3 regions of the Clostridium sp. CTA-7 genome follow, and region 3 is predicted to be linked to each of the others. Evidence: riboswitches for the same ligand, from Rfam matches in the RefSeq annotation. Region 3 holds a riboswitch; each other region holds the start of a gene.
The links. A riboswitch is a leader RNA that binds a small molecule or an ion and turns the genes downstream of it on or off. The one in region 3 is predicted to bind S-adenosylmethionine.

Region 1 (10,981 bases), on a different contig from region 3:
TCTAAAGATGCAGCTTCTGTAATATTAACAGATGATAACTTTGCTACAATAGTTAAATCTGTAGCTAATGGTAGAAATATATATAAGAATATAAAAAATTCTATTAAATTCTTACTATCAGGTAACGCATCTGGTATATTATCTGTTTTATATACTTCATTAATGGCTTTACCAATGCCATTTGCAGCAGTACATTTATTATTTATAAACCTTTTAACAGATAGTTTACCTGCTATTGCAATAGGAATGGAAAAATCACAAAAGGATTTATTAAAAGAAAAACCTAGATCAAGAAATTCATCTATATTATCAAAAGATTTTATATATGAAATAGCAAGCGAAGGATTAGTTATTGCAATATTTACTTTAATCGCCTTTTATATTGGATTAAGAACAGATAAATATGTTGCATCTACAATGGCTTTTGCAACACTTTGTTTAGCAAGATTATTCCATGGATTTAATTGTAGAGGAGATAGATCAATATTTTCAATTGGATTATTTTCAAATAGATATAGTTGGATGGCATTTGGTATAGGATTAGTATTATTAAACTGTGTACTATTTGTTCCATTCTTAGAAAACTTATTTGAAGTTGCTAATTTAACAGGTACACAAATTGGATATATTTACTTATTAGCATTTATACCTACTTTAATAATACAAGTTGTTAAAGTAATTAGAGATTCAATAAATGATAGAAAGCATACTAACCATACTTCTTCACAAGAAAAAGAAAATGTAGAAAAAGTAGCTTAATAAAAAGTTTCATGATAAGCAGTTTGTACTACGTACAGACTGCTTTTTTTTAATAAACTTCATATGGTATTTCAAATTCTGGCATTCCTCCTGCATAAGGCGCTATCTCATAATAAGGAAAATGAATTATAATCTTTCCATTATCTATATAAAAGCTTTGATCATCTTTTATCCCATTAAATCCATCTTTACCAGTGAAATAATACTCTGGATTTTTATTTATTTCCTTTTGTATAACTTCATTTATAAATTTCTTATAGTCATATCCTTTTTTAAATAAATCTTTTAGTTCTAATTTTTCTCCTGTAGAAATATCTACATTATATGTTTTTCTAGTAGTAATTCCATGTGCCCCACCACTAAACTGATAGTAATCTATAAAGAAGCTTAATATTTTCTTATCATTAGTTAAAGTATATCTTGCATTTAATTGATATGGAATTGTTGGATTAAATTCTTCGCTAACATCTTTTACATCTTTTATCCACATGTCAGTCCAATCCAAAATTTCCTTGTTGATAACTTTTTCCTTATCTTTATTAGCTAATCCTACTATTTGTGGGATTTCGACATCTATATTTATGAAGTTTGTATTTTCTTTTATAACCTTATCCACAAGCATTGGATTTTCGACAATATTACTATTAAAATTTATTAACAATGCTTGTGGATAAATGTGGACAACTTTTAACAATAGCACTGTAATTAATAATCCTCTACAAACTTTTCTCATACGACTATATCTCCTATTTTTATAAATTATAATAATTTTCTGTATTTTCAATAATTATATCTACAATATATTATCTACAATAGTGTTAATAATTATTAACACTATTTTCAACATAGTTTGCACAACTTATCCACAGGGACATGTGGATTATGTGTGTAACATACAGATTTTTACTGTAATTTATTTCTATACAAATCTATAAAGTTCGCAAACCTTCCTATTATAGCCATTTACACGTCTGTGGATAACTTTTTAATATTTTAATAAACATCCTAAATTAATAAGAAAAAGCTATAAGCTGCAATAATTTAACAGCTTATAGCTTTCTAATCATCAAAATCCTTTGTTCTTCCTGAATTACCAATTAATAAATTTAACTTTTTTAACTCTGTATATGTTAAATCTCTCCACTCTCCAATTTTTAAATTATCTAATTTTATATTCATAATCCGTATTCTATTTAACTTAACTACATTATAACCCAAAGCTTCACACATTCTTCTTATTTGTCTATTCATACCTTGAGTTAAAATTATTCTAAATGTATTTTTATTTTCTTTTGTGACATAGCATTTTTTAGTTACTGTACCTAATATTCTTACACCATTTGCCATGGAGTCTATAAACTTTTCATCAATAGCTTTATCAACAGTAACTATATATTCTTTTTCATGATTATTTCCAGCTCTTAATATCTTATTTACTATATCACCATCATTTGTTAGCAATATTAATCCTTGAGAATCTTTATCTAATCTTCCTATTGGAAAAATTCTCTTTTTATGATTTACAAAGTCAACTATATTTCCCTTAACCTTTTTTTCTGTAGTACATGTAATTCCTACTGGTTTATTTAATGCTATATAAACTAAATCATCAATTTTCTTTATAGATTTACCATCTACTCTAACATCTGCTTCTTCTGTTACCTTCGTACCCATAACTGCTTTTATTCCATTTATAGTAACTCTACCGCTTTCTATAAGCTTATCTGCTTCTCTTCTGGAACATATTCCTGTTTCACTTATAAATTTATTTAATCTTATTTCATTTCCTCTATCATTATGTACTATTACATACTTTTTCTCACTATTCTTTTGCTTCATAATTTATCACCTTTTACAGATTTTATGGACTTACCTTATGTTCATCTCCTGAATTATTTAACATAACTTTAAGTTTCTCTTCTTCAATAAAATTTTCTGTTTTCTCTAAAACTCCATATTTTAAAGGATTCCCAGCTACAGTAACTATTACTCCTGATTCAGGAAACATTTCATTGTTAGCAGCATAATTTAATATATTTTTTATTGAATCATCTATTTCAGAGTTATTTACATTTAATTCTTTTAGCATATTTCCGCCTTTTTCTGTTTTACTATAAGAATCTATAACTCTATTAAAGCTGTTTACCTCTAATGTAATTTCAGAAGTAGTTTCTATTACTACAGTTTTATCAATGGATCTATACTTAAATATTGATATCATAAGTATAACTACAATTAAGCTAATTAATATTGAAAATTGTAATTTATACTTCTTAATAGAAATAGCTTCAGTACTAATTAAATCTTCTCCAACTTTATTTTCCTTACCGCACTTAACCTTTACAAACTCACCTTTAAAAGTTAATACTATAGCCTTCCTAATACTCTTTTCTAGTATAATCCCCCTATGCTCTGTTGACTTTATAAGCTCAGAAACCTCATCTACTCCCATTATGTTAATAGCTTCAACTATTTGTATATATTCTTGTAGATACTTGTAATTAGGATTTGATAATATAACAACATATGTTATTATATGCTCTTTCCAATTGTGAAAAAATTCTTTTTCTATTGGTGTTCTTTTGAAAAGTCTATTTATCGGAAATTTCTTTGTTGTATTTAAGTATTCAAAAAGTTCTACATCTTCTATCATAAAATAGGCTATATTTAAAATTTTGTTTCTTACATTATATGATGGCTCTTCATGTGTTAAATCTTTAATAAGTATTTTATAAGTTAAAAGTTCATTTTTTAGCCTTTCTATTTCTTCTGACCTTTTCTCAACAACCTCTTCTAAAGCTAAATTTGATGGAGCCTTAGTTGAGAATTTATATTTATCACTTTGAAAATTGCTCATTATTCTCCTCCACTTTGTAGATCCTTTGTTTCTATAAGCTTACCTTTTACTATAACTCTTTCCTTAGCTCCAACAGTACAAGTTATTAAGGTAATTGTTGCATCATCTGTTTTATCTAAAACATCAACCCTACTTGGATCAACTATAAAATTTTCATCTATTTTGTATATATACTCTTTCTTATTTGCCTTAACTATAATATCGTCTCCTGCTTCAACTTTGTACAAGTTTACAAATGCTTCTGAATAATCTGATACCCTGTGACCAGCTACCACGAAATTTCCTTTTTCTCCTGGTTTTGCTGAATCTTCAAAATGACCTAAGTAATACTGAAGTACATTATCAGACATTCCTTCCACTAAGCCTTGAGATAAGTTTATACTTGGAATTTCAATTAAAGCAATAGGTTTATATCCATTAATTGATTTATCACCATTATCAGATCCCTCACTTTTCGGATCTTCATTTATTACTTGTTCTAAAATATTTTGAAGCTCTTTTTGTTTCTTTGAAGTTTCCATTTTTTTATAAACAATTGATATTATCAATGCTAGTCCAACTATTATTAAAATAATCCCTATTACTCTTCTAATCTTTTCTTTCAAATTCATCATCTCCCATTAAACATTTATACCACTCTATCATATATTATATCATAAACATTATGGACTTTTATAATATATATGTTCTAATTATTAATTTACATTACATTTTGTATTATTTATTTTATAGTAAAATCTCATTAGCAGTATATGAAGAAAATTTAAAAGCATATATATTTTTGAATTTTATATATAAGTTCCTGTAATACCGAATTACTTATACTATAACAAAGTGTATTTACTTTAATTAAATTAATGCAATTTATTAGAACTTATATATGCTTTTTATAGTCTATTAATATTTTAGGAGCAACTTATGAATAGAAAAATAATTTATGTAGATTTCGTCCTTAAACGTAAGAAGCTTTCATCTAGGACCATTCACTTTATTTACAAGCTTAATATTAAATTAAATCATCTTATTAATAAAATATTTAAGAAAAAATATGTAAAAAATAATTCTAAAGTCTATCCCTTTAAAAAAGTATTATAGTTCTAAAAAATAAATTTTAAATATATCTTCTATATTTATGGTAAAATAATTCTATAATTAATTTAGAGGTGATAAAGTGAGGATAGGATTAGGATACGATGTACATCGTTTAGTTGAAGAAAGAGACTTAATAATAGGAGGAGTTAAAATTCCTTATAAGCACGGTTTACTTGGACATTCAGATGCTGATGTATTACTTCATGCAATTATGGATTCATTGCTTGGTGCTTCAGCTCTAGGTGATATAGGCAAGCATTTTCCTGATACAGATGAAAGATTCAAAGGTATTTCAAGTTTAAAACTTTTAAAACAAGTAGGATTACTTCTTTCAGATAATGGTTATTCCATAAACAATATAGATGCAACTATTATTGCTCAAAAACCAAAAATGTCTCCTTATATACAACAAATGAGAGAAAACATAGCACAAGCTTTAGAAATTGATTTAAGTCAAATTAATGTTAAGGCAACTACTGAAGAAGGACTTGGATTTACTGGCAGTGGTGAGGGTATATCCTCTCAAAGTATATGCCTTCTTACAATGGATAATAAATAATTAAAAAGTTAAGAATTAAATTAAGGCTTATAAAAAGCAAGGAGATAACTAAAAAAGTTATCTCCTTATTTTTTGGTTTATATATTTAAATTTTTACAACAGCCTTATTTATTTCTCCAATGAATGTATATAGCTATTATAGCACATATCCCCATAAGATATGGATAAAATAAAAATTTCATTATTGCAAATGGTGATAAAGCTGCAAGACCTGCTGCTGATATTAGTTGAGCTCCATATGGTATTATGCCCTGAAATACACACGAAAACATATCCATTATCCCTGCAACCCTCTTTGGTTCTAAATCAAATTCATTTGAAATATTTTTAGCTATTGGTCCAACAGTTACTATTGCTACTGTATTATTAGCAGTACAAATATCTACTAAACTTACTAGGGTTGCAATACCATACTCAGCCCCTCTTTTACTTTTAAAATTCTTCAGTCCTTTGTTAAGTATAAAGTCTATTCCACCATTAAACTTTATTATCTCTATTGTTCCAGCTATAAGTAATGAGATTATTATTAGCTCACTCATACCAGCTATTCCATCAGATATAGAATTAAATAATCCCAATAAGTCAAAGCTTCCAAATATAAATCCTATTATACATGAAGACAATATTCCAAGTAATAAAACTATTATTACATCAACTCCAAGTAAAGCTGTTATTATAACTATTATATAGGGTAAAATTTTGAATATATTAAAACTTAAAGAATCTAAACTAACTACATTTGCATTTCTTGTTAATACCATGAATATTAACGCAGTTATTATTGCTGCTGGAAGAACTATTATAAAATTCATTTTAAATTTATCTTTCATTTCACAACCTTGAGTCCTTGTTGCTGCTATAGTTGTATCAGATATTATTGAAAGATTATCTCCAAACATAGCACCACTAACTACTGCTCCAACTGCCAATGCTGTTGCTATTCCTGTCTTGTCTGCTATTCCAACTGCAATTGGAACTAATGCAACTATTGTTCCCATTGATGTTCCTATAGATAAAGCTATAAAGCAACCTATAATAAACATTCCAGGTATTAATAGACTACTTGGTAATAAAGATAATCCTAAATTTACAGTTGAGTCTACTGCTCCCATATTTTTAGCAACTTCGGCAAAGGCTCCTGCTAATATAAATATTAATATCATTAATAAAATATTAGTGTTTCCCGCTCCCCTACAAAAAACTTCTACTTTTTCATCAAACTTTACTTTTCTATTCATAATTAATGCTGTTAGAGCTGCTACTAAAAAAGGAACAATAACTGATACAGCATAAAAATCTTTTGCTATTATAGATGTACCTAAATACACTAATAAGAATACTCCTAATGGAATTAAAGCTAGTCCATTACCTTTGTTTTTCAAAATTTCTTCCTCTCCTTTAAAATATAAATTATTTCTAATAACAAAATTAAAAAAGTCGCAAAGGCGAGCTTGTCGAGCCGTCGACTTTTTTTAGCGCATGTGCATTTCCGAAGCTTGCCTGAGGAAAATCTTGCACGCGCACTATATTCACATTTTTTACTCTTTAGGATATAACTTTAATAACTAAATATCTTACAATAATTATGCAAAATAAATATAAAAATATAATTTTCTAAAGAGTAAAAAAAGCTCCTGTAGAAATACAGAAGCTTTACTCACACATATAAAAAATTATAGTTCGCCTCTTATCTACCAGGTTTACCTGCAGGATTTAGCACCTTAAGAATTAATTAAAATTCTTGGTTGCTGGGTTTCATAGGGCCAGTCCCTCCACCACTCTTGATAAGACTTTTAAATTTTGCACTATAATAGTATCAATTTAATATACTATTGTCAATATGAAAAATATTCCTAACACCTTATATAAGTCTTTTATTTTTAAAGTTACTATTAACAATAAAGTATTTAGTGTTAAATGTTCTATAAATAGAAAAAAAGAGATTACATAAAATTAATCTCTCTTTTAATGGTGCGTTATCAGGGGATCGAACCCGGGACACCCTGATTAAGAGTCAGGTGCTCTACCAACTGAGCTAATAACGCATATGGAGCGGGTGATGAGAATCGAACTCACGTAACTTGCTTGGAAGGCAAGGGCTCTACCATTGAGCTACACCCGCAAATATTATTGACAGTAATATTATATATTTAGTAATTATTACTGTCAATAATTAGTTTTACCTTTAAATTATTTCTGTAAGGGATTTTAATAAAATATCTCTAAATCGCTCTCCATGGCTCTTATTTTTATCAGCTTTTTCACATACTTCTTTCCAATCTGAAATAATTAAGCTAGTTCTCTCTTTAAATTCTCTTTCACTTGTTGTCATATAGCTTGAATTTATAACAAATTCCCCTAATTCTTTTGGTGTATTAAAAATTTTTAAATATAAAAATTCTCTATTGTCTCCGTACCAAGTTCTATTAAAGTCTCTAGCAAACTTTTGAAGTGCCCTAATTAATTTATCTTTAGGTAAAGCCCAACACTCCTTTATCATTTTTACATGTCTTCTCATATTATCTGCTTCTTCTTTAGATATTTTTTTATTTTTTTCTCCATCTGAAATTATTATTTCTACTGGAATGTTTGGAACATTAACAACTAACCTTTCCTTTCCATATATCCATTTATAAAAGGCTTCTTGTAAAAATGAATATTGAATATATCCTAACAATATTTTTTCATTTGGAAAGTATGCCCATGTATTATTAAGTCCGTTATTCTTGCAAAAAACTAAGCTATGGATATATATACTTTTTTCATTAGGTAACTTATCCATAAACATATGTCCTCTTATAGTTTTATTTTCATTAATTAATTCTTCCCAGTAATCAAATGAATCATAACTATGTCTCACTGTATCACCTTTCCTTCAGTCTCGTAATATAATATACTATATATATATTATATAGTATATTATACCACCTTTACAAGTATTTTTTAAGAATATAACAAAGTAAATATAAACACTTTATTATAACAATATAATTCTATGTATTAGGATGCACGTATTTTTAGCGTAAAATACCTACTCACCCAATGATATACTTTTATATCTAATTTGAAATAAAAATAAATTTATTTTATAATATTATTAAAGATATAAAAAGGAGGCATGACTTTGTACCACTGTGAAATTTGTGGATCAAAAGCGGATATTCATCATATAGTTCATAAACACGAAGGTGGCTACGATATTAAGTTAAACTATAAATATCTTTGCAACTACCACCATAGAGGGAAACATGGTCCTCATAACTGTATAGAAACTGATTTAAAGTATAAACTTGAATTACAAGATAAGCTTTTTAAGCTCTTACCAAAAGATTACTATACAGCTAAGGAACTTTACAATATTTTAGAAATATCTCATTCTTCTTTAAAAAAGTTAATCAAAAACCTTAAACTATTTAAAGAAGGATACTCTAAAAAAGAAATAATAAAGAACCTCATGGGTGGTAAACTCTACTCCTATGCTATGCTTCAAGAGCTTGAGTTAGAACGTCTTTTCCATAATATTAATATTAGCTAAAATTTAACTTTATATTCAAGTTACCATTTATTTGTATATGTAATTAAATTATAGATATTTTTAATGAATTTTAATAACTTTATATAAATTTTTTCCAATTAAAAAAGCTTCTTAAAGATTATACATTTCTTTAGAAGCTTTTATTTTATTCAATACCTAAAATTTCTAATATATTCTTTTGTTAAATAATATCCTGAATCTTTAATACAACAATATGCTTTCTAATTTAATAGGCTATCCTTAAAGTTCTTTAGCAACCTTATTTATTTTTTCTTTTAAGCTCATTAAATTTTTTCTAATTTCTGTGAATTCCTCACTTAACAGAATCTTATCTCTAACAACAACCTTTCCATCGACTACTACCGTATCTACATTACTAGGATTAGCCGAATAAACTATAGTAGCATAATAATCATATATTGGTTGCATATTAACAGATTTTGTCTCTATTAAAACTAAATCTGCCTTTTTTCCTATTTCTATGGATCCAACATCTTCACTCATTCCTAATACTCTAGCTCCACCTATGGTAGCCATCTCTACTAATTCTATTGATGGTAGTAACGTTCTATCCTTATTAAATAACTTATGTATCTTACCTACTTGTGACATTTGAGTTATTATATCTAAAGTATTTCCACTCATAGGCCCATCCGTTCCAAGCCCTATGCTTATTCCTTCTTCTTTCATCTTGACAATAGGCGCTACACCTTTTGCCCCCTTAGAATTTGCACCTATGTTATGGGATACACCTACTCCTCTTTCTTTTAATATTTTTATATCTTCATCATTAACTAACACTGTATGTGCTGATATAAAATTAGAATCTAATATACCCAAGCTATCTAAATATTGAACTGGAGTTAGATTATACTTTTCTCTATATTCACTTATTTCATAATCCATTTCAGCTACGTGCATAGTTATAGGAACATTATATTCTTTACTTATTTTATATGCTTCTTTTAATGATTCATCTGTATTAGTATATGGTGCATGTGGTGCTATTCCTGGAGTTATTAAAGTATCATTCCTCCATTTTTCAATAAAACGCCTTGAATAATCTAATCCCCCAAAAGGCTCTTTAGTATCTGGCGCGACGAAGTTTACTATGGTTTCACACAATACTCCTCTTATATTTAGTTCTTTAGCTGCCTTTGCAACTTCATCTTCAAAGTAGTACATATCACAAAAAGTAGTTACTCCCCCTAATAGCATTTCAGCTATAGCATATTTAGCACCTATATAAGTTAACTTTTCATCAACTAACTTTTGCTCTAATGGAAATAAATATCTTTTTAATCTATCCTTATAATCATCTGCCAAACTTCTAAAAGGAACCATTGATGAATGAGTATGACAATTTATCATTCCTGGCATTAAAATTCCTTCTTTTCCATCTATAACCTCAAATTCACATTCATTTGAACATCTATTTTTATTTATATATCTCTCTAGAGAATCATCCTCTAAACTAGCATCTCCAATATATGTTATTTTATTTCCTTCAAAAGCAACTACTCCATTTTCTATCATGTCTTTATTTTCATTCATAGTAATTATAGTAACATTCTTAAATATAGTTACCTTACTTTTTACTTTCATATTGACCTCCAAGTTATATTTTTATATTAAATTAGACTATGCATAACATAGTCTAATAATTTATTACTTAAATAACGAAACAAACTTCTGAGCCTTTACATCTATTAATCCTTTATCTGTAATTTTAAGAGCTGGGCTAACAGGTAATGACAATGTACTAAATGACATTATTTCATTCATATGAGTATAGCCTAAATCCTTCATCCCTTGCCTTACTTTTTCTAGATTTTTCCCTACTACCTCAATTGGCTCATCACTAACTATTCCACCTATAGGTAAGCTTAACTCAGCTAATACACTACCCTTATTTACAACAACATATCCTCCTCCAGAAGATATAACTTGATTTACAGCTAAAACCATATCCTCAACAGTTCTTCCCATCACCATAAGATTATGGTGATCATGTGCCCATGTAGTTGCTATTGCACCTTCTTTTATAATTCCACCTTCTACTAAGCCAAAAGCTACATTATTGTTTTTACCATATCTTTCAAATACAGCTATTAAGCAGCAGTCTTTATTTTCCCACTCTAAAATGTTATTAGCTATATTTAGTGTAATTTCACCTTCT
Region 2 (10,981 bases), on a different contig from region 3:
TTCTATTGCAGCATTTAAAGCGAGAAGATTAGTTTGTTCAGCAATTTCTTCAATAGAATTTGCCATATAAACTATTTCATTTACAATTTTACCTTTTTCAATTGAAGATTTTATGTCACTTTCAACATCTTTATATAAATTGTTTGTATTTTCAATTACATATTCAGTATTCTCCTTAATATTAGTAGCTCTTTTTTGTATCTTTTCTGAATTCATATTTCCATCAGTAGCTTTTTCAGAAAGGACATCTATGCTTGAGCTTACTTCTAAAATAGAAGCAGATAACTCTTCTGTTATAGCACTAGTTTCTTGAACTATAGAGTTAATTTCACTTGAAGAATCACTTATTTGATCAAATTGACATGTAACTTCCTCAATAGCCATAGATAAATCTTCGGTAGCAAAGTTAACCTTGTTAGTGCTATCTATAACAGTATGAATTATTCCTTTTAAATTTTCTTGAGCTGTATTAAGGGAATTACCTATAACTCCAAACTCATCATTATATTTGTCCACTATAGATTCAGATAAGTCATATGTAGCTAGTCTATTAGATAAGGACATTATCCTCTTTAGTGACTTACTAATTCTAAGTATAATATGAATTGCAGATGCTAGAGCAAGAATTATTGATAAAATTAGAACTATGGATGTAATTCTTAATGAGCTATTATAAATATCTTTATTTGATTTTAGAGATTCTTCTGCCCATGTATTATTTAATTCTACCAATCTATCTAGTTTAATTGTAAAATATCCACATGTTTTATCTAAATCATATACAAAGTTTTTGGCTTCATTAATTTTATTTTCATTTACTAATGTAATTATTTTATTTGATAAATCATCAATAGTATCTAAAGATTTTACTATTTCATCAAAACGTTGTTTATCTTCTTCTTTTACAATTGAACTTTCGTAGAGTTCTGCAATTTGTGAGTTTCTTTTAATATTATAAGCTATATTTTCAGTTAAAGTTTTTCTTTCTGATTCATCAGTTGTTGAAAGTAGTAATTTGCTACTTAGATAATTATAAGTAGTATTTTCACTTAATTCATTAATATAAATTACTCCTAAAGTATTATCGGAGTAAAGGTTTTCGGAGGCCTTATTAACTTTATTCATATTATAGAGCCCAAGTCCCCATATAAATAATAACAAAGCTATAATTAATCCATATGACTGTATAAGTTTATGAGATATTTTATGTAATTTTTTATTAGCCTTTTTAACTTTTTCTTTTGGAATTTTTTCTTTTTTAATTAGTTGGAATTTAGTTTCTGTACTCATTTAATTCTCTCCTATTTATACAATAAATTTATTTAGTAAAATAACAAAAAAGACAATTACTTAAATTATCGGAAAATTAATCCAATAATTTAGTAGTTGTCCATATAAATATTATAATAATGTACAAATAATTAATATAATAATGTACAAATAATTAATATAATTGATTTGTTTTTGATGTTTTATTTACTTCTTGTTTCCTTGTATATTCATAAGATGAAGAGGCTACATTGCTATGATTCACAGGTGTTGCAACAGTTTTATTTTTCATTGGAATTACTCCGTCTGTTCTGCTTTTTTTCTTGTTAGACATACTACATCTCTCCTTAAAATTTATTTATCTAATTCTATATCTATATTAGATTGTTCTGTATAATCGAACTCCGCATTAGATATATTATTTGCAACTATGGCATCTTCCACTGGACTAGGTAATGGACTTGATGGTGCTTCAATTTTCCCATGGCTAATCAAAGCATGTTTTTCTGGAGCATATCCTGTTCTTTCATGAGGTGTATAAATTTTTTTATTGTTTAGTTTAGTTGGCATAAATAATCCCTCCTTATAATTATATTATTTGAATTATAGCTTATTTAATTCCTAGTATTATCTTCTAAAAATGCATAAAGATTTTATAAAATTTAGGGTAAACTAAAACAGATAAAAATATATAAAATTTTAAAATTTAGATATGAAATTTCCTCTGTATGAGGCAATTATATATATATGAATATGTTTTCACTAAGTATATAATTTTAAAAGGTGATTTTTTATGATAAGTAGCGAAAGACAAAAACAAATTATTAATATCTTAATAAGCAAAAATAAAATTGTTAAAGGTGAAGATTTATGTACTACAATAGGGGTTTCATCGAGAACAATAAGAAGCGATATAAAAGAGCTGAATGATGTATTAAAAAAGCACGGAGCTTTTATTTTATCCGAAAAAGGTAAAGGTTATAGTATAGAAATAACTGATAAAGATGATTTTAAACAGTTTTTAGATTTTTTAAAAGTAGATGAAAAAGGTGGTTATATAAATTTAACTATAAAAGAAAGAGCAGAATATATAGTTATGAAGCTTCTTTTAAATGATATTAAAGGCTTAGATGGTGTTACACAAATAGATTTAGCTGATGAACTTTTTATTAGTTTATCTTCTTTAAAAAACGATATTAAATTAAGCAAAACTATACTAAGTGAAATTAAGCTTGATATTGTTAAAAATAAAAATAAAGGAATAATAATAAGTGGAAAAGAGGACGATATAAGAAAATGTATATCAATATATTTAAAAGCTTATAATAAATTTTTCTTTGATGAATTTAAAAAGATTTTCCAAGAAAAAGTAGGTAATGATACATTATTAATTATAGAAAATATATTAAAAGAAAATCTTTTAAAGTATAAGCTTAGGTTAACTGATATAGCCTTTAGTAATTTATTAAATCTTACTTATATAATGATTATTAGAAGCTTAATGGGAAAACACATAAATTACACAGAAGAAATAATCAGTTCATTAAATAAAGAAAGTAAAATAGAAATAGCAGAAAATATATGTAGTGATTTAGAAGAAAAATTAAAAATAAAATTAGAGGTATGTGGTGTTTATTATATAACTCAATATATAATTTCAAGTAATTTAATAATTACAGAAGTAGAAAAATACAAGTTAACAAATGAAGAAGCAAATTATAATTTAATAAATGAAATATTAAAAGAAATTTATCAGGTTTATTATATTGATTTAAGTAAAGACGATATTTTAAGAAGTTTCTTGGGAAGTCATTTAAGTGCATCTATAAATAGAGCAAAATATGAAATTAAAATTGAAAATAATATGCTTTCAACAATAAAAAATAATTATCCATTTGCTTTTGAATTAGGCGTTTTAGCTAATAAAATAATTAGCAAAAGTATAGGAATAAGCTTAAGTGAAGATGATATTGGATTTTTGACTTTACACTTTGCAGCATCCCTAGAGAGGATGAAGGGAAAAAAGGGAAAAGTAAAGAGAGTAATTCTTGTATGTACTACGGGAGTTGGAACTTCTCTTTTACTAAAAGTAAAGCTTGGGGATAGATTTAAAGATAAATTAGATATTGTAGATACTATTCCTTGGTATGAATTCAATGAAAACTTATTTGAAAACGTAGATCTAATAATTACAACAATACCTTTAGGTATAGAGTCAAAGAAAGTAATATATGTTAAAAATTTATTAGATAAAAATGAAGTGAAATTAATAGAAGAAAGTATATACAATACAAATCTAGATGGTAAAAATATATTAGATATATTTAAAGAGGAATTATTTATAAAGTCGGTAGATGCAGCAAATAAGTATGATGTACTTGAGATGATGACAAACCATTTAATAGATTTAAGTTACATAAAAGAAAATGTGAAAGATGAGATATTTAAAAGAGAAGAATTAGCTAGCACTGAAATTGGTGATTTAGTAGCTATTCCTCATACTATGCAAGAAGGAATAGAAAAGTCATTTATATCAGTAGCTATTTTAAAAAAATCAATTACATGGGAAAAGGAAAAGGTTCAAATTGTATTTATGGTAGGTATAGCTCAAAAAGATCAACAATTATTAAAGTCAATTTTAGAGCAAATATACAAGAAGATTATAGATAGTGATTTAATACTAGAGTTAATAAAAGTTAACAGCTTTAATGAATTTATAAAAGTATTTAATTAAAAAATTTCCTCTACTAAGTGCAATTATCTAACTGTGAATATGTTTTCATAGGCAATATAATTAAATCATCAAATGACAAACAAAATTCAAAGTGAGTTTTAGGAGGAAATAAAAAATGAAACTATTAGCAGTTACATCATGTCCAGTAGGAATTGCTCATACTTATATAGCAGCAGAAAAGCTAAATAAGATGGCAAAGAAAATGGGAGTAGAAATAAAGGTAGAAACTCAAGGGTCAACAGGAGCTGAAAATATTATAACAGACGAAGATATAAGAGGAGCAGATGGTGTTATAATAGCAGCAGACAAAGCTGTAAACTTAGACAGATTTGAAGGAATGGCAATTTATGAATGTCCTATAGCTAAGGCTATAAAGGAGCCAGATGTTTTAATTCAAATGTTTTTAGATGGAAAAGTTGAAAAGAAAAAGTCTTCAAAAATAAAATCAGTTGATGAAGCTAAGAAAGAAATGAAATCAAAGCAACCTACTTTCTATAAGCACTTAATGGGTGGAGTTTCTTACATGATTCCAGTAGTTGTAGTTGCAGGTCTTTTAATAGCAATAGCTTTAGCTTTCGGTGGAGAGCCAACAGCAAACGGATTAGCAATACCAGCAGATTCATTTTGGAAAAAGATAGAAATGATAGGTGGAGCAGGATTTACATTTATGGTTCCAGTTTTATCAGGATTTATAGCTTATTCAATTGCAGATAGACCAGGTTTAGTTCCAGGGTTAATCGGTGGATATATAGCAGCAAATGGTTCATTCTATGGATCTGAAGCAAATGCTGGTTTCTTAGGTGGTATAGTAACTGGTTTCTTAGCAGGTTATGTAGCAAAAGGATTAAAATCAATAAAAGTACCAAATATGATTAAACCAATAATGCCAATAATCATAATTCCAATAATAACAACATTAGTTACAGGATTGGCATTTATATTAGTATTAGGTGGACCAATAACTTCAATATTTGAAGGATTAACTAACTTCTTAGCAGGATTATCAGGAGCAAGTTCAGTAGTTTTAGCTACAGTATTAGGTGCAATGGTTGCATTTGATATGGGTGGTCCAGTAAATAAAGTTGCATTCTTATTTGGTGTTGCAATGATTACAGAAGGTAGACCAGAAATAATGGGACCTATAGCAGCAGCAATAGCTATTCCTCCAATAGGAATGGGATTAGCAACATTCTTAGGAAAGAAACATTACAGTCAAGATGAGCTTGATGCAGGTAAAGCTGCATTTACAATGGGACTTTGTGGAATAACAGAAGGTGCAATACCATTTGCATCAGTTGACCCACTAAGAGTTATTCCATCATTAATAGTTGGTTCAATAGTTGGAGCTAACATAGCAATGTTTGCAAAAGTAGCTGATAGAGTACCTCATGGAGGTCCAATAGTTGCTTTAATGGGAGCTGTTGATGGAGTAGTTATGTTCCTTGCTGCAATAGCGATAGGCTCATTAGTAACAGCACTTATGGTTAACTATTTAAAATCTTTAAGAGATAGAAAAGCAGCTAAGTAAATTAATAAGAAATATATTATAATAAAATAAATAGTAAAAACATAAATAATATCAAGGGAGTTAACAGTTTTAATTTCCTTGATATTAAATTCAAAATTCAAAGAGAGGTAATAGCAATGAATAGCAAAATATTTGATGTAAAATACATGGATTTAAACTTAGAAACTAACGAAAAATTTGAAACAATAAATCATCTAGCACAACTAGCAAAAGATAGATTAATAGATGTTGATAAGTATGTTGAAGATGTAAAAAGAAGAGAAGCTATATCAACAACAGGTATAGGTGATGGAGTTGCGATACCTCATGCAAAATCACCATGGGTAAACATACCAACGGTTATAGTTGGTAAAAGTGAAAAAGGAATAGAATGGGAAAGCTTAGATGATGAACCAGTAAATATGGTGTTTTTAATAGCAGTACCAGATGGTGAAGGAAATGAGCATTTAAAAATTCTTCAAATATTAGCAGTAAGCTTAATGGATGATGATTTTAAAGCAGAAATAGAAAAAGCTAATGATAAAAAAGTAATAGAAGAGTTATTATTACAAAGAACTGAAATGTAAAAAGAATATAAGCAATAAAATAGACTTAAAAGTTTCATCTTTTAAGTCTATAAATTTATTTGTGAAAATTTATTCAATTATATGATAAAATTATAGTGATAAAATATTAAAAAAATATCGATATAATAATGGAGGAATAAATGAGTAAATTATTAGCAACAGATCTTGACGGAACATTAATAAATGATAATGAGGTTACCATTGAGGATAAAGAATTTATACTTAGACTTCAAAGAGAAAAGAATTTATTAGTAGTTTCAACGGGAAGACCATACAATGGAGTAGAAATGCTAAAGGATGACTATAAGATATTTGCAAATTATTATGTATTACTAAATGGAGCATTAATAGTAGATTCATTAGGAAGAAAAATAAAGCAAGAAGTAATTAATAAAAAAATAATAGAAAGTATAATAAATGGAATAAGTGAAGATGATGTATATATTTCAGTAGAATCTGGATTTGACACATATTTATTAACAGATGGAGATAATTTACCATATCCAAATAAAAAAAGAGTAAATTCAATATGTGAAATAGAAGAGGAGCTAAGCTTAATTTCTATATATAATCCAAATAAAGAGAAGGATGAAATAGAAAAAATAAAAGATGAAATAAATGAAAAATATGGTGATACAGTAGTAGCATATAGAAATGATATTTATATAGATGTAGTTCCAGTGGGATGTTCAAAGGGAAGTGGAGTAAAATATTTAGCAGAACAAGAATTAATAGAAAATGAAGATCTATATACCATAGGAGATTCATGGAATGACGTAACTATGTTTAAGATAACTAAAAATTCATTTACATTTAACCATGTAGAAGAAGAACTAAAGAAACATGTTAAATATTTAGTTAACTCCGTAGGAGAATGTATAGAAAATTATTTATTATAAATATTATAGAAAATAAATATTATAAATAAAATAGAATAATTGAAGAATATTAATTAATTTTTATTTAAAAAAATCAATTAATTTAATAATCTATATATTGAAATATATATTTTACTTAAGAAGTGTTGTTAAGGAAGGAGAAAGATTATGTATCCAATTAGATTTGAGAATTTATATTATGAAAAAATATGGGGTGGAAGAGATTTTGAATCCTTTAGAGATAATATGCCAGAAGGTGAAATAGGTGAAACATGGGATATAGCATGTCATCCAAATGGGACTGGAATTGTAGAAAATGGTTCATTAAAAGGAACTAGCTTCGATGATTTAATTAAAAAGTATGGACATACACTTGTAGGAGCGAAGGTTACTTTAGAAAAATTTCCATTACTTATAAAGCTTATTAATTCAAAAGAAAAACTTTCAGTACAAGTACATCCAGGAGATGAATATGCTGCAAAGTATGAAGGGGATTATGGTAAAACAGAAGCTTGGTATGTTATGGATGCTAAACCAGGTGCTTGTTTAATAGTGGGAACTAAAGATTGTAGTAAAGAACAATTTGAAGAAGCTATAAAAAATAATAATGTGGAAAGTTATTTAAATAAAATAGAAGTTAAAAAAGGTGATTGCTTTTTAATTAATAGTGGATTAGTTCATGCTATATGCGAAGGTGTTATAATAGCAGAGATTCAACAAAATAGTGATGTAACATACAGAGTATATGACTATGGAAGACCAAGAGAAATTCATGTTGAAAAAGCATTAGATGTTATAAACTTTGATCTTCAATGTGAAAACCTTAGTGAAAAAGAAGAAATAAAGCATGAAGGCTATAAGCAAAGCTTACTATGTAAAAATGAATACTTTGGAATAGAAAAAATAACTATAGATTCACAATACAATGATGCAAGTGATATAGAAAAGTTTGATATGTTAACTTGCGTAGATGGAGAAGGAATAATAGAAGGAAAAGACTTCACAGAAAAAATAAAGACTGGAGATAGTTATTTAATCCCAGCTACTTTAGGAGAATATTCAATAAAAGGTAATGTTACAGTTTTAAAGAGCTATCCAGTTATATAGTTAAAAAAAAAACCTCTAAGTAATTAATTATTTAGAGGTTTAATTTTAGTTTTTTATTTTAAATTAAAATGACTTAGCAAAATATAATGGATTTCTTACATATGTCCACTTTTTTATAAAAAAGTAAAAATACTATTGACAGTGGAAATATATACATATATAATGAGGAACAAGAAATGAAAAACAAAAAAATGAATAGATTTTTATCAAGAAAGACGGAGGGACTGGCCCTGTGAAGTCTGGCAACCTGAATTACGAACTTAAATTAGTTATGATTTAAGGTGCTAAATCCTGCAGATGTTTACTGCGTCTGAAAGATAAGAATGAAATATAGAAGTGTATTACACTGCTTTCTTATTTTTTAGGAAAGCAGTTTTTTTATTACCTTTTTTAGGGTAGAGGGAGGGGCAACATGATTGAATTAAAAAATTTATACAAGACTTATGATACAGAAGGTGAAAAAGTAGAAGCGGTAAAGGATGTAACATTAAATATTAACAAAGGTGAAATCTATGGAATTATAGGCTTTAGTGGAGCTGGAAAATCAACTCTAGTTAGATGCATAAACTTTTTAGAGAGACCTACTAAGGGGCAAGTACTTATAGATGGAAAAGACCTTAATACATTATCAAATAAAGAACTTAGAGAAGAAAGAAAAAAGATAGGAATGATATTTCAGCATTTTAATCTTATGAAGTCTAGAACAGTTTTTGAAAATATAGCCTATCCTTTGAAGGGAAGTAAATATTCAAAAGATGAAATAAAAGATAAAGTTATATCACTACTAAAGCTTGTTGAATTAGAAGATAAGGCAAATTCTTATCCATCTCAATTAAGTGGAGGACAAAAACAAAGGGTAGGCATTGCAAGGGCTTTAGCCAATGATCCAAAAGTATTACTTTGTGATGAAGCAACTAGTGCTTTAGATCCACAAACTACAAAATCAATACTAAAGCTTTTAAAAGAGGTAAATAGAAAATTTGGAATAACCATAGTAATAATAACTCATGAAATGCAAGTAGTTAAAGAAATATGCACAAGAGCTGCTGTTATGGAAAATGGAAGAGTTGTAGAAGAAGGAAATATATTTAAGGTATTCTCAGAGCCTAAAGAAAAGATTACAAAGAATTTTATAGATAGTACTTCTTTATTAAGTAATATATATGACTTAATAGAAGATAAATCTTCAGTTGTAGAAATTAAGGAAAATGAAAAGATACTGAAACTCAAATACTTAGAAAATAGTACAACTGAACCAATAATTTCAATAATATCTAGAGAATTTAATGTAGATGCAAATATAATCTTTGGAAATGTAGAGATAATTCAAGAATCTCCACTTGGTGGACTTATTGTAATAATTAAAGGTCAAGAAGAACGGATTCATAATGTTATAAACTATCTTAAAGAAAAAAATGTGGAAGTTGAGGTGATTAAAGATGGCAGACTTAATACAAAAATTATTGCCTAATGCAGTAAAAAAAATACCGGAAATTTATGAAGCAACTGGACAAACCTTGATTATGCTTCTAGTATCAGGAGCTATATCCTTTGTTATAGGTCTTATATTAGGAATAATATTAGTGGTAACTAAGAAGGGAAGCATATTAGAAAATAAACCAGTTTATTATGTTTTAGACAAGATAATAAATATAACAAGGTCAATACCATTTATTATTTTATTAGCAGCAGCAATACCATTAACCAGGGCTATAGTAGGAACAGCAATTGGAACAAAGGGTTCTTTTGTACCACTAGTTTTAGGAACTATACCCTTCTTTTCAAGACAAATAGAAAGTGCTTTATCAGAAATAGATAAGGGGGTGATAGAGGCAGCTGAGGCAATGGGGTCATCACCTTTAGAAATAATATTTAGAGTGTATCTAAAAGAAAGTGTACCAAATATTATTAGAGCAACAACAATAACTTTTGTAAGCTTAGTTGGATTAACAGCTATGGCAGGATCAGTAGGTGGCGGAGGTCTTGGGGATCTAGCAATTAGGTATGGCTATCAAAGAAATCAAATAGATATAACCTTTGTAACAGTAATAATATTACTTATTGTAGTAAATATAATTCAAGGGCTAGGGGATAGAGTAATTAAAAAAACAACACATTAAAATTAAAGCAATAAGCAAAAATAAATAATAAATAAAAAGGGGACGTAAAATATGAAAGCTAAAAATTTACTAAGTATAATATTATCGGGGGCATTACTTTTCTCATTAGCAGGATGCCAAGGAGGAAAATCTAAAACAGAAAATAAAGTAGTTAAGGTAGGAGTAGTTGGTGAAAGCAGTGATCAATGGGAACCTGTAATAAAAAATCTTGCAAAAGAAAGGATAACTGTAGAACTTGTTCCTTTCTCAGATTATAGTCAACCAAACCAGGCTTTAGCAGATAAAGAAATAAATTTAAATTCATTCCAACATTATGCATACTTAAATAAAGATATTGCAGATAGAGGATTTGATTTATCAGTTATAGGAGAAACTTTAATAGCTCCTCTTGGTGTATATTCAAATAAAATAAAATCTGTTGATGAGCTAAAAAATGGGGATTCTATTGCTATACCAAGTGATGCAACTAATGGAGGAAGAGCTTTAAAGGTTTTAGAATCAGCAGGAGTTATTAAGGTAGATGAGGCAGCAGGATACACTCCAACTTTAGATAATATAGTTGAAAATCCTAAAAATATAAAATTTGTAGAAGTTGAAGCAGCTCAAACTCCAAGATTATTAGAAGATGTAGCTGCAGCTTTAATAAATGGTGGACATGCAGTTGATGCAGGACTTAATCCAAAAGAAGATTCTATTTACTTAGAACAAGTTAAAGAAGGTAGTGACAATCCTTATATAAACGTAATTGTTGCAAGAACTGAAGATAAAGATAATGAAGT
Region 3 (10,981 bases):
AAATGAACTCCTTCTCCTGTTAAAGCATTTAAATATAGTGGTAATGTTGCAACTAAAGTCTTACCTTCACCAGTTTTCATTTCTGCAATTCTTCCTTGGTGAAGAACCATGCCACCTATAAGTTGAACTCTATAATGCTTCATCCCTAGCACTCTCCATGCAGCCTCTCTACAAACTGCAAAGGCTTCTGGTAAGATGTCATCTAAAGTTTCTCCATTTTGTATTCTTTTTTTAAATTCATCAGTTTTAGCTTTAAGATCCTCATCTGATAACTTTTGCATACTTTCATCTAGTTCTTCTATTTTATCTGCTACTTTTTGTAACTTTTTTACTTCTCTTTCACTATATGAACCAAATACTTTTTCCAAAAATCCCATACTTATTTTCCTTCCAATCGTTTTATTTTATTTGATTAGTTTTATCGTACCTAAAGATTCTAATTATTAAATTTCATTTATAAATTATACCATTTTAATAACAATTAATTCAAGGAATAACTTACTTTTTAATAATATTATAACTAAAAAGGAAGCGCAATGCACTTCCTTTTATTAATTAAATGTATTCTGGCTCTAATAAACCATAATCTCCATCTTTTCTCTTATATACAACGCATATTTTATTTTCATCTGAATCTTGATATACAAAGAAGTTATGTCCTATTAATTCCATTTGAAGTACAGCTTCTTCTACTGACATAGGCTTAACTCCAAACTTTTTAACCTTAACAACCTCCCCATTTGTTTCTACCACTTCATCACTTAAAGTAGCCTCATCTAACTGCGGGAATCTTAATGACTCATGATTTCTTCTAGATAACTTTGTTCTTTGCTTTCTAATTTGTCTTTCTAATTTTGTAACTACTAAGTCTATTGATTTATACATATCTTCAGTTGATTCTTCTGCTCTTAATATTACTCCATTAAATGGTATTGTAATCTCTACCTTTTGTTTATTTTTTTGTACTGATAAAGTAGTTTTTGCCTCTACTTCTGGATCAAAGTATCTTTTCACCTTTGAAAGCTTTTTTTCCACCATATCCTTTAATGCTGGTGTTGCTGTAGTATTTTTTGCTATTACTGAAACTTTCATATAAGTTCATCCCCTCTCTGTAAGATTAAATCTTACTCAGTAGATTTAAAATTTTTATTTGTTTTATATATATATTATACCACCTTGGAATCTTTTTAAGCAAGAGTGTTCAAGGTTAATTGACAGAAAATTCGCTTTATTTTACTCAACATAACTTCTATTTTCTCTATATTTTATAAATTTTGCTAAAAAAATATCCATTAGTTTTTAAAACTAATGGATATTTTTTAAAACTAGCTGACCTGGCTTTTGCCCCCACACTCGCCTACTGGAGCTTTTGCTACTCGGAATTAACCTCTCACTACTAACTCTCTCAATTTTCTTGGTAGGACTTACTTCTATACCGCACCATGCTCATTAGAAATTTTTTCCAACTTACGTGGATCGTTTTGCCTGCGACTAGCATCGACTTTCATCCACAGACCTAGCTTTACATTAATTATTATATATAACTTTTGGCAACTGTCAACATTTTTATAGAACAAGCTCCATTTTTTATAAATAATTTTTCACATTCTAATAATGTTGCCCCAGTTGTTACCACATCATCTATTAAAATTACCTTTTTATTTTTTATATTAATATTGCTTACAGCCTCAAAAGCTCCACTTATATTTTTCAATCTTTCTTCTTTAGATAATGTTTTTTGTTCTTTTATATTCTTTATTTTTATTATATCTTTATAAACTGGTACACCTAGTCTATCCCCTACTATTTTAGCTATAAATTCACACTGATTAAATCCTCTCTCTTTTAGTGACTTTTTACTGCTTGGAATAAAAAAAATCCCATCAGCTTTAATATTATTTTCTTTTATTAATTCATATAAATAATTGGCTAATATATTTCCTGCCAAAAAGTTTTTCCTATATTTAAATTCTAATACTAAATTTTTCATTACTCCACTATAGTATCCATATGATAAAATTTTAGAGCTTTCTTTTACTCTCATTATTTTCTTTTGACAGGTCTTACACAAACCAATATACTCATTATCGCAACTTATACATTTATTCTTAGGTGGGTATAGTATATCTAATAATTCATTAATAAATACTTTTAATAATTTAATAAACCTTTTTCCCATATCTCTTTGTTATAACCCCTTGTTATTTCCTTAGCCTTGTCCATGTCTTCTGATATTTCTTTAGACACCAAAAGAACTTCCCCTATTTTACTATCATTACTAATGTTCTTTCCTACCTCAGCACAAAAATATATTATCTTTTTGTAACTATAAAATATATCGTCTGAAAATAGTACTACTATATCTATATCATTTGTATCTTTAACATAACTTCTTATATTGTTTGTAATTACAAATATGCTTCTGTTTTTTGATTTGTAGAGCAAATCTATTTTTTTTAGGTTATCATTTTTTAAAAATTTGATTATTTTTACATCTTCAATCTTTAAATCCTCTGTATAATAATTATATAGTTTACTTATTTTTTCCTCTGATGGAATAAAAATTATAACTTTTCTATTGTTATTTTTAAACCACATTAAATAGTCATATAGCGTGTACGGCATATCTTCATCTAATTTTACTCTAGTAGTTATTATCCTAGGCTCTACAAAAGGTTTATTTCTTGTTAAGTCTGATAAAAATATACTTCTTCCCATACTAACTATTTTTTCTACAGATAATATTAAAATTCTATTGCTATATAGGTATAAGTATTCCATGTACTCTCTAATCTCTTCTTTTGAAGTTGTAGAAAATTTACTTATATCATCAATTATACATAAATCATAATAATCATTTATTTTATTAATATTTTTAAAGTTTGTAAAAATTAAATTTTCTTTTCCTTCTTTTTCATTTATATAAGAATATTTAAACTTTAATTCATTCTCTTTTAAACCCTCTATTATTTCTTTATTTACATCTGTTTCACCCCATACATACAATATTCTTTTATTCTCTTTCAATAATGAACTTATTAGATCTAAATACACTAATGCAGTATTGTATGGATTAGTTATAATAGTTAATATTTTTGATTGTTTGTTATACCATTTATTTATCTTAGATTTACAATCATTCAATTCTTTAAGGCTTATTAACCTTTTATCTAACATTTAACCTCTCCTCATTATTCAATAAAAATATCTTTACTTGTAATATCTACAATTCTATCTCTAAGCGAAGAATATCTTTCCATACTTTTTGTATTAGAAACCATATATTTTAAAGCCTTAGGGATTCCAACCACAACTACTAATTCCTTTGCTCTAGTTATAGCTGTATATAATAAATTTTTATTCATTAAAAATGGAGATCCCATAAAAGCAGGTGTAATTATTACTTTAAACTCACTTCCTTGACTTTTATGTATTGTTATGGAATAAGCTAACTCCAATTCATCTAGATAAATATAGTCATAAACTACTTTTCTTTCATCATCAAATATTATTGTCATTGTTTTTTCTTCTTCGTTTATACTTTTTATAAACCCCATATCACCATTAAATACCCCTACACCTTCATTATCTCCTTCTCCATTGATTCTAATCCATTTTAAAGAGTAATTATTTTTAGTTTGCATCACTTTATCACCTTCTCTAAAAATAACATCTTTTAATTCCTTTTCCCTTTTATTACTAGATTTAGGATTTAAGATCTCTTGAAGTTTATTATTTAAATTTTGTACTCCTAGTATCCCTTTTCTTGTAGGTGTTAGTATTTGAATATCTCTATATTTATCCCAGGATCTATTAAAATTAGGTAATCTTCTATTTATTAAATCAATTATTGTAAGTAATATTTCATCAAGGTCTTCCTTATTTTCAAAGAAAAAATCTCCATCTCTTCTATTTATGTATGGCATTTCTCCATTATTTATTTTATGAGCATTTGTCACAATTAGACTTTCTTCTCCTTGTCTAAATATATCCCTAAGTCTTACTACCTTTATAAAATTACTTTCTATTAAATCTTTTAATACATTTCCAGCACCAACAGAAGGAAGTTGGTCTACATCTCCAACTATTATTAATCTTGTTCCAAGCTTTATAGCTTTAAGCAAACTATGCATAAGCATTATATCTATCATAGATGCCTCATCTATTATAATTACATCTGCCTCTAATGGTTCTGATTCTCCTTTTCCATAATAAGAATTTTCCTCTTCACTTACTCCCATTTCTAGCAATCTATGTATTGTTTTTGCTTCTCTTCCAGTAGATTCAGTCATTCTCTTAGCCGCTCTTCCTGTTGGGGCTCCTAATAAAACCTTCATTCCACTATTTTCATATATTTCTATTATAGATTTTATTATCGTAGTTTTACCTGTTCCTGGTCCCCCTGTTATTATTTCTATTCCATTTTCAAAGGCTCCAATTATTGCTTCTCTTTGTGAAGAAGCAAATTTTATATTATTTTTTCTTTCAAAAGCTTCAATTTCAAATTCAATGTCTGAATTTATAGTCCTAAAATTTTCTATGCTTAATGTTATTATTTTATTTGTTACTCCAAGCTCACAATAATAATATGGTAGTGAAAATATTGCTTCTATATCATTTATCTTTTCAATTTTTATCTTTGTTTCTAAAGCTAAATTATACAAGCTTTCTTCTACTAGTTCTGATGGAACTACTAAAATCTTTGATACTTCATTTATTAAATTTTCTTTTGGCATATATGTATTTCCAGCTGCTGAAAATTGATTTAATATATATCTTATGCCACTTTGTATTCTAAATGGTGATATTGTTTCTATACCAAGGCTTTTTGCTATCCTATCTGCAGTTATAAACCCTATTCCTGATATTTCATCTGAAAGTATGTAAGGATTTTCTAAAATTATAGACTTAGCATCTACTCCAAATTTCTTATATATTTTTATACACTGATTTGTAGTCATACCATGCCCTTGAAAATATATAATTATATCTTTTAAATCTTTTTGTTCTATATATGATTCATATATTATCTTAAACTTCTTTTCTCCAATACCCTCAACTTCTTGTAGTCTTTCTATATTGTTATCTAATATATCTAATGTTTTCTCTTTAAACTTTTTGACAATTTTTTTCGCTGTTATAGGCCCTATTCCGTGAATTATTCCAGTACTTAAATATTTCTCAATCCCCTCCACAGAATCTGGTAGTATTTCTTCATATTCTTCTATATTAAATTGACGCCCAAATTGTTTATGTAATACCCATTGTCCTTTTAATTTAACATATTGCCCTTCTTTTAAAAAGGGAACTATCCCAACTGCACTTATGCACTCTTTATCTGATCTTATTTTTGATACTACATAACCTGTATCATCACTTTTGAATACAATAGATTCTACTATTCCATTTAGAAATTCCATGCTATCTCTCCAAATCTTTCAATGATATTTTAATATTTACAATTTTATTATATAATTATATCATAATTTAAAAATTTTAAATTCTTAATATTATACAATATTAGCAATATGGAGGTGCTTACATGATAATAAAAAATTGCAACATAATATATCTTGATAAGATAGAAAAGGGATCTGTTCTAATTGAAAATGGAAAAATCAAAGAAATAAACCCAAAGAATACAAATGATAATGAAATAATTGATGCAGAAGGATTATATTTATCTCCAGGCTTTATAGATGTTCATATCCATGGTGCTGGTGGTCATGATACAATGGATGGCACATTTGAAGCAATTAATGAAATTTCTAAAACTATAGTTAAACATGGAACTACTTCATTTACTCCAACTACAATGACTGTAGCAATAGATGATATAAGAAAATCAATGGAAATTATAAAAGAAGCTAAAGAAAATGGTACTGATGGTGCTATCGTTTTAGGTGCTCATCTTGAAGGACCTTTCATAAGCCCAAAAGCTATTGGAGCTCAAAATCCTAACTTTTTGATTCCTCCAACAATAGAAAACTTTAATGCTATGGTAGGAGATGCTGAAGATGCTGTTGTATCAATTACAATTGCTCCTGAAGTTCCTGGCGCTAAGGAATTAATAAAAGAGTTATCAAAAAAAGGAATAGTTTGCTCTATAGGTCATACTAAAGCTACTTACGATGAAGCTATGGAAGGAATTAAATGTGGTTGCTGCCACTCAACTCACTTATTTAATGCAATGACACCATTTGCTCATAGAGAACCTGGAGTTGTAGGTGCTATATTTGATAGCGAAGTAACTACAGAAACAATTTCTGATGGTATCCATATATCATATCCATCACTTAGAATAGCTTATAATCAAAAGACAACTGATAAAGTTTTATTAGTCACTGATGCAATGATGGCATGTGCGATGCCTGATGGTATGTATGCATTAGGAGGTCAAGAGGTTGTTGTTAAAGATGGAGCTGCAAGACTTTTAAGTGGAAGCTTAGCTGGTTCAATATTAACTCTAGATAAAGCTATTAAAAATGTATATAAAAATGTTGGTCTTTCATTAAACGAAGCTGTAAAAATGGCAACTTTTAATGCTGCTAGACATTGTAAAGTTGAAGATAGAAAAGGTCTTATAAAAGAAGGCTTCGATGCAGATTTGGTTTTATTTGATGAAGACATAAATGTAAAAAATGTTATAGTTGCTGGTAAAGTATTAGTATAAATAAAAATGCTCCAATTCAAAATTGGAGCATTTTTTATTTTAAAGATACTTCTTTATTTCTTCTACTTTATTTAAATCTTCCCAAGGTAAGTTTAAATCATTTCTTCCAAAGTGACCATATGCAGCTGTTTGCTTGTAGATTGGTCTTCTTAATTCTAAATCTCTTATTATAGCTCCTGGTCTTAAATCAAATACTTTTTCAACTATTGAAATTATTTCTTCTTCTGATTTCTTTCCAGTTCCAAATGTTTCTACTTCTATAGAAACTGGCTTAGCAACACCAATTGCATATGCTAATTGAATTTCTAATTTATCAGCTACTCCAGCTGCTACTAAATTCTTAGCAACCCATCTAGCCGCATATGCTGCTGATCTATCAACTTTAGTTGGATCTTTCCCTGAGAAAGCACCACCACCGTGTCTTCCATATCCACCATAAGTATCAACTATTATCTTTCTTCCAGTTAATCCGCTATCTCCTTGTGGTCCTCCAACAACGAATCTTCCAGTTGGATTTATGTAATACTTTGTGCTATCGTCTAATAATTCTGCTGGAACTACAGCTTTAATTACATGCTCCATTAAATCTTCTCTTATTTGTTCTTGAGATACATCTTCACTATGTTGAGTTGATATTACTATTCCATCTATTCTTATAACTTTATTATCATCATATTCAACTGTAACTTGAGTCTTTCCATCCGGTCTTAAGTATGGTAAAGTTCCGTTCTTTCTTACTTCTGATAATCTTCTTGATAATCTATGAGCCATAGCTATTGGTAATGGCATATACTCTTCTGTTTCATTTGTTGCAAAACCAAACATCATTCCTTGGTCTCCTGCTCCAACTGCTTCAACATCATCTTTTTGCCCTGCTCTAGATTCTAATGCTTCATCAACACCCATAGCAATGTCACCTGATTGTTCATCTATTGATGTTAGTACTGAACATGTTTCACAGTCAAAACCGTATTTAGCTCTATCATAGCCTATTTCTTTTACAGTTTCTCTAACTAACTTTGGAATATCAACATAACAATTAGTTGATATTTCTCCCATAACCAATACCATTCCTGTTGTAACAGCTGTTTCACAAGCAACTCTTGCCATAGGATCTTTAGCTAAAATACTATCTAATACAGCATCTGAAATTTGGTCGCATATTTTATCTGGATGCCCTTCTGTAACTGATTCTGATGTAAATAATCTTCTCATTTTCATTTCTCCTTTCATTTTATTTGATATTAATTCTAATTAATTTAATTTATAAAATAAAAAAATCTCTTCGATAAGAAGAGATGTTAAAAGTCATAATCTTTCTTATCTTGCAAAATTACTTTGCAGGAATTGGCACCACACTCAAAATTACTGAAGTAGGTTGCCGGGTTTCATCGGGCCCTTTTCCCTCCGCCTCTCTGGATAAGAACTAATATCAAATTTTACTTTTCAGATTATATCATCTTTAATATTAATAGTCAACAATAAAACCTAAAATAATTACATATTTAGATTCCTTAACTCATAAAATATTAAATTATTTAAAAATATAAAAAAAGACAAGTAAACTTGCCTTTTGTGGTGGGGGAGGACGGATTCGAACCATCGAAACGAAACGTAACAGATTTACAGTCTGCCCCCTTTGGCCACTCGGGAACTCCCCCACATTTGGAGCTGGCAATAGGAATCGAACCTACAACCTGCTGATTACAAGTCAGCTGCTCTACCGTTGAGCCATGCCAGCATATTATAAATTAATAAATTTCAAATGGTGGAAACAACAGGGATCGAACCTGTGACCCTCTGCTTGTAAGGCAGATGCTCTCCCAGCTGAGCTATGCTTCCATAATAATAAAATTTTATAAAATGGTGGGGGAGGACGGATTCGAACCATCGAAACGAAACGTAACAGATTTACAGTCTGCCCCCTTTGGCCACTCGGGAACTCCCCCATTTTATGGAGCTGGCAATAGGAATCGAACCTACAACCTGCTGATTACAAGTCAGCTGCTCTACCGTTGAGCCATGCCAGCATATTATAAATTAATAAATTTCAAATGGTGGGGGAGGACGGATTCGAACCATCGAAACGAAACGTAACAGATTTACAGTCTGCCCCCTTTGGCCACTCGGGAACTCCCCCGTTTAAAATTTATTTAATTTCAGTTAAGTAAACTTTGTATCTTCTCAACCGACAATGATTAGTATATATTTATTATATCTTAATTTCAAGTACAATTTTTACTCATTTAAAGAAACTATATTTAATTTATTCTGTTTTTCTTTTATTTTCTTCTAATTAATGCTAATATCTTTTTTATTAACAATTTTTCTGTCATAATTATTCTATATTAGATATTAAATAAACATCACTTCAACTTGTAATAATTTTTAATAAATATATATTGCTATAAGTAAAATAATTTTTTAAATAATAATTTCTTATACTTCTTTTTCTATAATATCTAAATCAATATAATCACTTATAATATCCTTAAACTCTTCATATTCTTTATTTGACATTCTTTGCTTTACTAAAGACATACCTTTTGTAATGTTAACTGTATTTTCTCTATCCGAAAAATAGTCATTAACTTTTATTATATCTACTATAGCTAAATTTCTAATTAATACATTTATTTTTTCTTTTCTAGCTTTATCTAAATGTCCAAACAAATTATTAGAGGAATCTACTTGATTTATAATAATTGTAGATTTATTTTTTTCCTCACTAATAAACTCTTCTTCTTTATTGTATTTTACTACATTTTCACTAATAACTTCTTCACTTTTTAATGGCTCCCACACTAATAAAAAATATATTGGGATAACTATACTAATTATTATGGTAATGGTAGAAAATAGTAATCTCTTCATTCTATTTCATCTCCTTTTATTTGATTAATTTCCTCTTTTATGATTTTTATACATTTTATTATAATTAATCTTTATCAAACATATACTTTTATGGCGGGGGTGAATTTTAGTGAAGCGTAAAGTATTATATAACTCTTATAATTCTCATATTGAAATAGCAAATTCTATTAAAAATTATATTACGGAAAATACTATAATAGTTTGTATAGGAACAGATAAATGTATTGGTGATTGCTTAGGTCCAATGGTTGGCACATTTCTAACAGAAAAAGCCTTCCCTCTCCCAGTGTACGGAACAATAGAATCTCCAATACATGCTTTAAATATAAATAAAAGATTGAATGAAATTAATAAATTGCATCCTAAATCCTTAACTATAGGTATAGATGCTTGCTTAGGTGAATATAGCTCAATTGGTGAAATACATACCAGAGATTATCCAATACATCCTGGAAAAGGTGTTGGTAAAAATTTACCTGATGTTGGAATTGCCTCAATAATAGGAATAATAGATTCAAGTGAAAATGCAGAAATTTTCACATCTAGAAGCATTCGTCTAAATTTAGTTATGGAAATGGCTAAAGTGATTTCTTCTTCAATTATTGAAGCATATAAGATTATTAATAAATAAAAGGGAGCAATAAAATACTCCCTTTTACAATCAATTATATATAATATGTATAATATTCTACTACTCTATCAAAGTTATTTCCTTGTCTGATAGACTAGATTCTATTTTATCTAGATATCCTAAAACCTTGCCTGTACCCTCTGCTACTGCTTCTACAGAGTTATTAGCAACATCGACATTGACTCCTGTTTCATGCTCTATTAGCTTATCTAATCCATCTAATAAAGATCCTCCACCAGTCATTAAAATGCCTTTTTCTATTATATCAGCAGCAAGTTCAGGTGGTGTTTTTTCTAATACAAATTTAACATTATCGACAATTAACGATACTGATTCTTTTAGTGCATAAATTATTTCCTCTGATGTAATAGAAACCTCATCTGGTAATCCAGTAATTAAATTTCTACCTTTCATCATAGCAGTTAAGTTTCTTGATCCATTAAATGCTGATCCTATATTTACCTTTAACTCTTCTGCCGTTTTCTCACCTATCATTATCTTGTACTTATTTCGTACATACTTTATTATAGCATCGTCAAATGAATCTCCAGCTACTTTTATTGATGATCTTACTACAACTCCCCCTAAGGATATTACAGCTATATCAGTAGTTCCACCACCAATATCTACTACCATAGAGCCACTAGGTTTAGTTATATCTAATCCTGCACCAATTGCAGCAGCCAAAGGTTCTTCTATTAAATGTACTTTCTTTGCTCCAGAATTTCTGGCAGCATCAATAACTGCTCTTTTTTCCACCTCTGTTGCTTGTGATGGAACACATACCATTACTTTAGGAGCTG

Region 1: it holds a riboswitch for S-adenosylmethionine, as region 3 does, so the genes downstream of both, ACYUEX_RS15950 (Na+/H+ antiporter NhaC family protein) here and metK (methionine adenosyltransferase) in region 3, are expected to answer to the same signal.
Region 2: it holds a riboswitch for S-adenosylmethionine, as region 3 does, so the genes downstream of both, ACYUEX_RS00400 (methionine ABC transporter ATP-binding protein) here and metK (methionine adenosyltransferase) in region 3, are expected to answer to the same signal.

Annotation. Positions count from the first base shown of each region.
Region 1 is NZ_BAAAAV010000009.1:135,465-146,445, reverse strand. It holds gene ACYUEX_RS15980 (cation-translocating P-type ATPase) at 1-759, shown strand, start outside; gene ACYUEX_RS15975 (DUF3298 and DUF4163 domain-containing protein) at 809-1,492, opposite strand; gene rluF (23S rRNA pseudouridine(2604) synthase RluF) at 1,819-2,598, opposite strand; gene ACYUEX_RS15965 (anti-sigma factor domain-containing protein) at 2,621-3,616, opposite strand; gene ACYUEX_RS15960 (sortase) at 3,616-4,221, opposite strand; gene ispF (2-C-methyl-D-erythritol 2,4-cyclodiphosphate synthase) at 4,788-5,267, shown strand; gene ACYUEX_RS15950 (Na+/H+ antiporter NhaC family protein) at 5,372-6,649, opposite strand; SAM riboswitch class I at 6,952-7,058, opposite strand; tRNA gene ACYUEX_RS15945 (tRNA-Lys) at 7,237-7,312, opposite strand; tRNA gene ACYUEX_RS15940 (tRNA-Gly) at 7,316-7,389, opposite strand; gene ACYUEX_RS15935 (hypothetical protein) at 7,453-8,127, opposite strand; gene ACYUEX_RS15930 (HNH endonuclease signature motif containing protein) at 8,392-8,802, shown strand; gene ACYUEX_RS15925 (amidohydrolase) at 9,043-10,407, opposite strand; gene ACYUEX_RS15920 (adenine deaminase) at 10,471-10,981, opposite strand, start outside.
Region 2 is NZ_BAAAAV010000001.1:94,717-105,697, forward strand. It holds gene ACYUEX_RS00360 (methyl-accepting chemotaxis protein) at 1-1,290, opposite strand, end outside; gene ACYUEX_RS00365 (hypothetical protein) at 1,445-1,603, opposite strand; gene ACYUEX_RS00370 (hypothetical protein) at 1,624-1,839, opposite strand; gene ACYUEX_RS00375 (BglG family transcription antiterminator) at 2,063-4,003, shown strand; gene ACYUEX_RS00380 (PTS fructose transporter subunit IIC) at 4,119-5,531, shown strand; gene ACYUEX_RS00385 (PTS sugar transporter subunit IIA) at 5,648-6,097, shown strand; gene ACYUEX_RS00390 (HAD-IIB family hydrolase) at 6,238-6,996, shown strand; gene ACYUEX_RS00395 (type I phosphomannose isomerase catalytic subunit) at 7,144-8,082, shown strand; SAM riboswitch class I at 8,283-8,406, shown strand; gene ACYUEX_RS00400 (methionine ABC transporter ATP-binding protein) at 8,495-9,553, shown strand; gene ACYUEX_RS00405 (methionine ABC transporter permease) at 9,522-10,202, shown strand; gene ACYUEX_RS00410 (MetQ/NlpA family ABC transporter substrate-binding protein) at 10,254-10,981, shown strand, end outside.
Region 3 is NZ_BAAAAV010000002.1:29,958-40,938, reverse strand. It holds gene secA (preprotein translocase subunit SecA) at 1-377, opposite strand, end outside; gene hpf (ribosome hibernation-promoting factor, HPF/YfiA family) at 556-1,092, opposite strand; gene ACYUEX_RS03200 (ComF family protein) at 1,535-2,179, opposite strand; gene ACYUEX_RS03195 (hypothetical protein) at 2,152-3,177, opposite strand; gene recD2 (SF1B family DNA helicase RecD2) at 3,192-5,420, opposite strand; gene nagA (N-acetylglucosamine-6-phosphate deacetylase) at 5,543-6,673, shown strand; gene metK (methionine adenosyltransferase) at 6,713-7,888, opposite strand; SAM riboswitch class I at 7,991-8,099, opposite strand; tRNA gene ACYUEX_RS03175 (tRNA-Tyr) at 8,250-8,334, opposite strand; tRNA gene ACYUEX_RS03170 (tRNA-Thr) at 8,340-8,414, opposite strand; tRNA gene ACYUEX_RS03165 (tRNA-Val) at 8,440-8,515, opposite strand; tRNA gene ACYUEX_RS03160 (tRNA-Tyr) at 8,538-8,622, opposite strand; tRNA gene ACYUEX_RS03155 (tRNA-Thr) at 8,629-8,703, opposite strand; tRNA gene ACYUEX_RS03150 (tRNA-Tyr) at 8,729-8,813, opposite strand; gene ACYUEX_RS03145 (hypothetical protein) at 9,113-9,547, opposite strand; gene yyaC (spore protease YyaC) at 9,657-10,178, shown strand; gene mreB (rod shape-determining protein) at 10,239-10,981, opposite strand, start outside.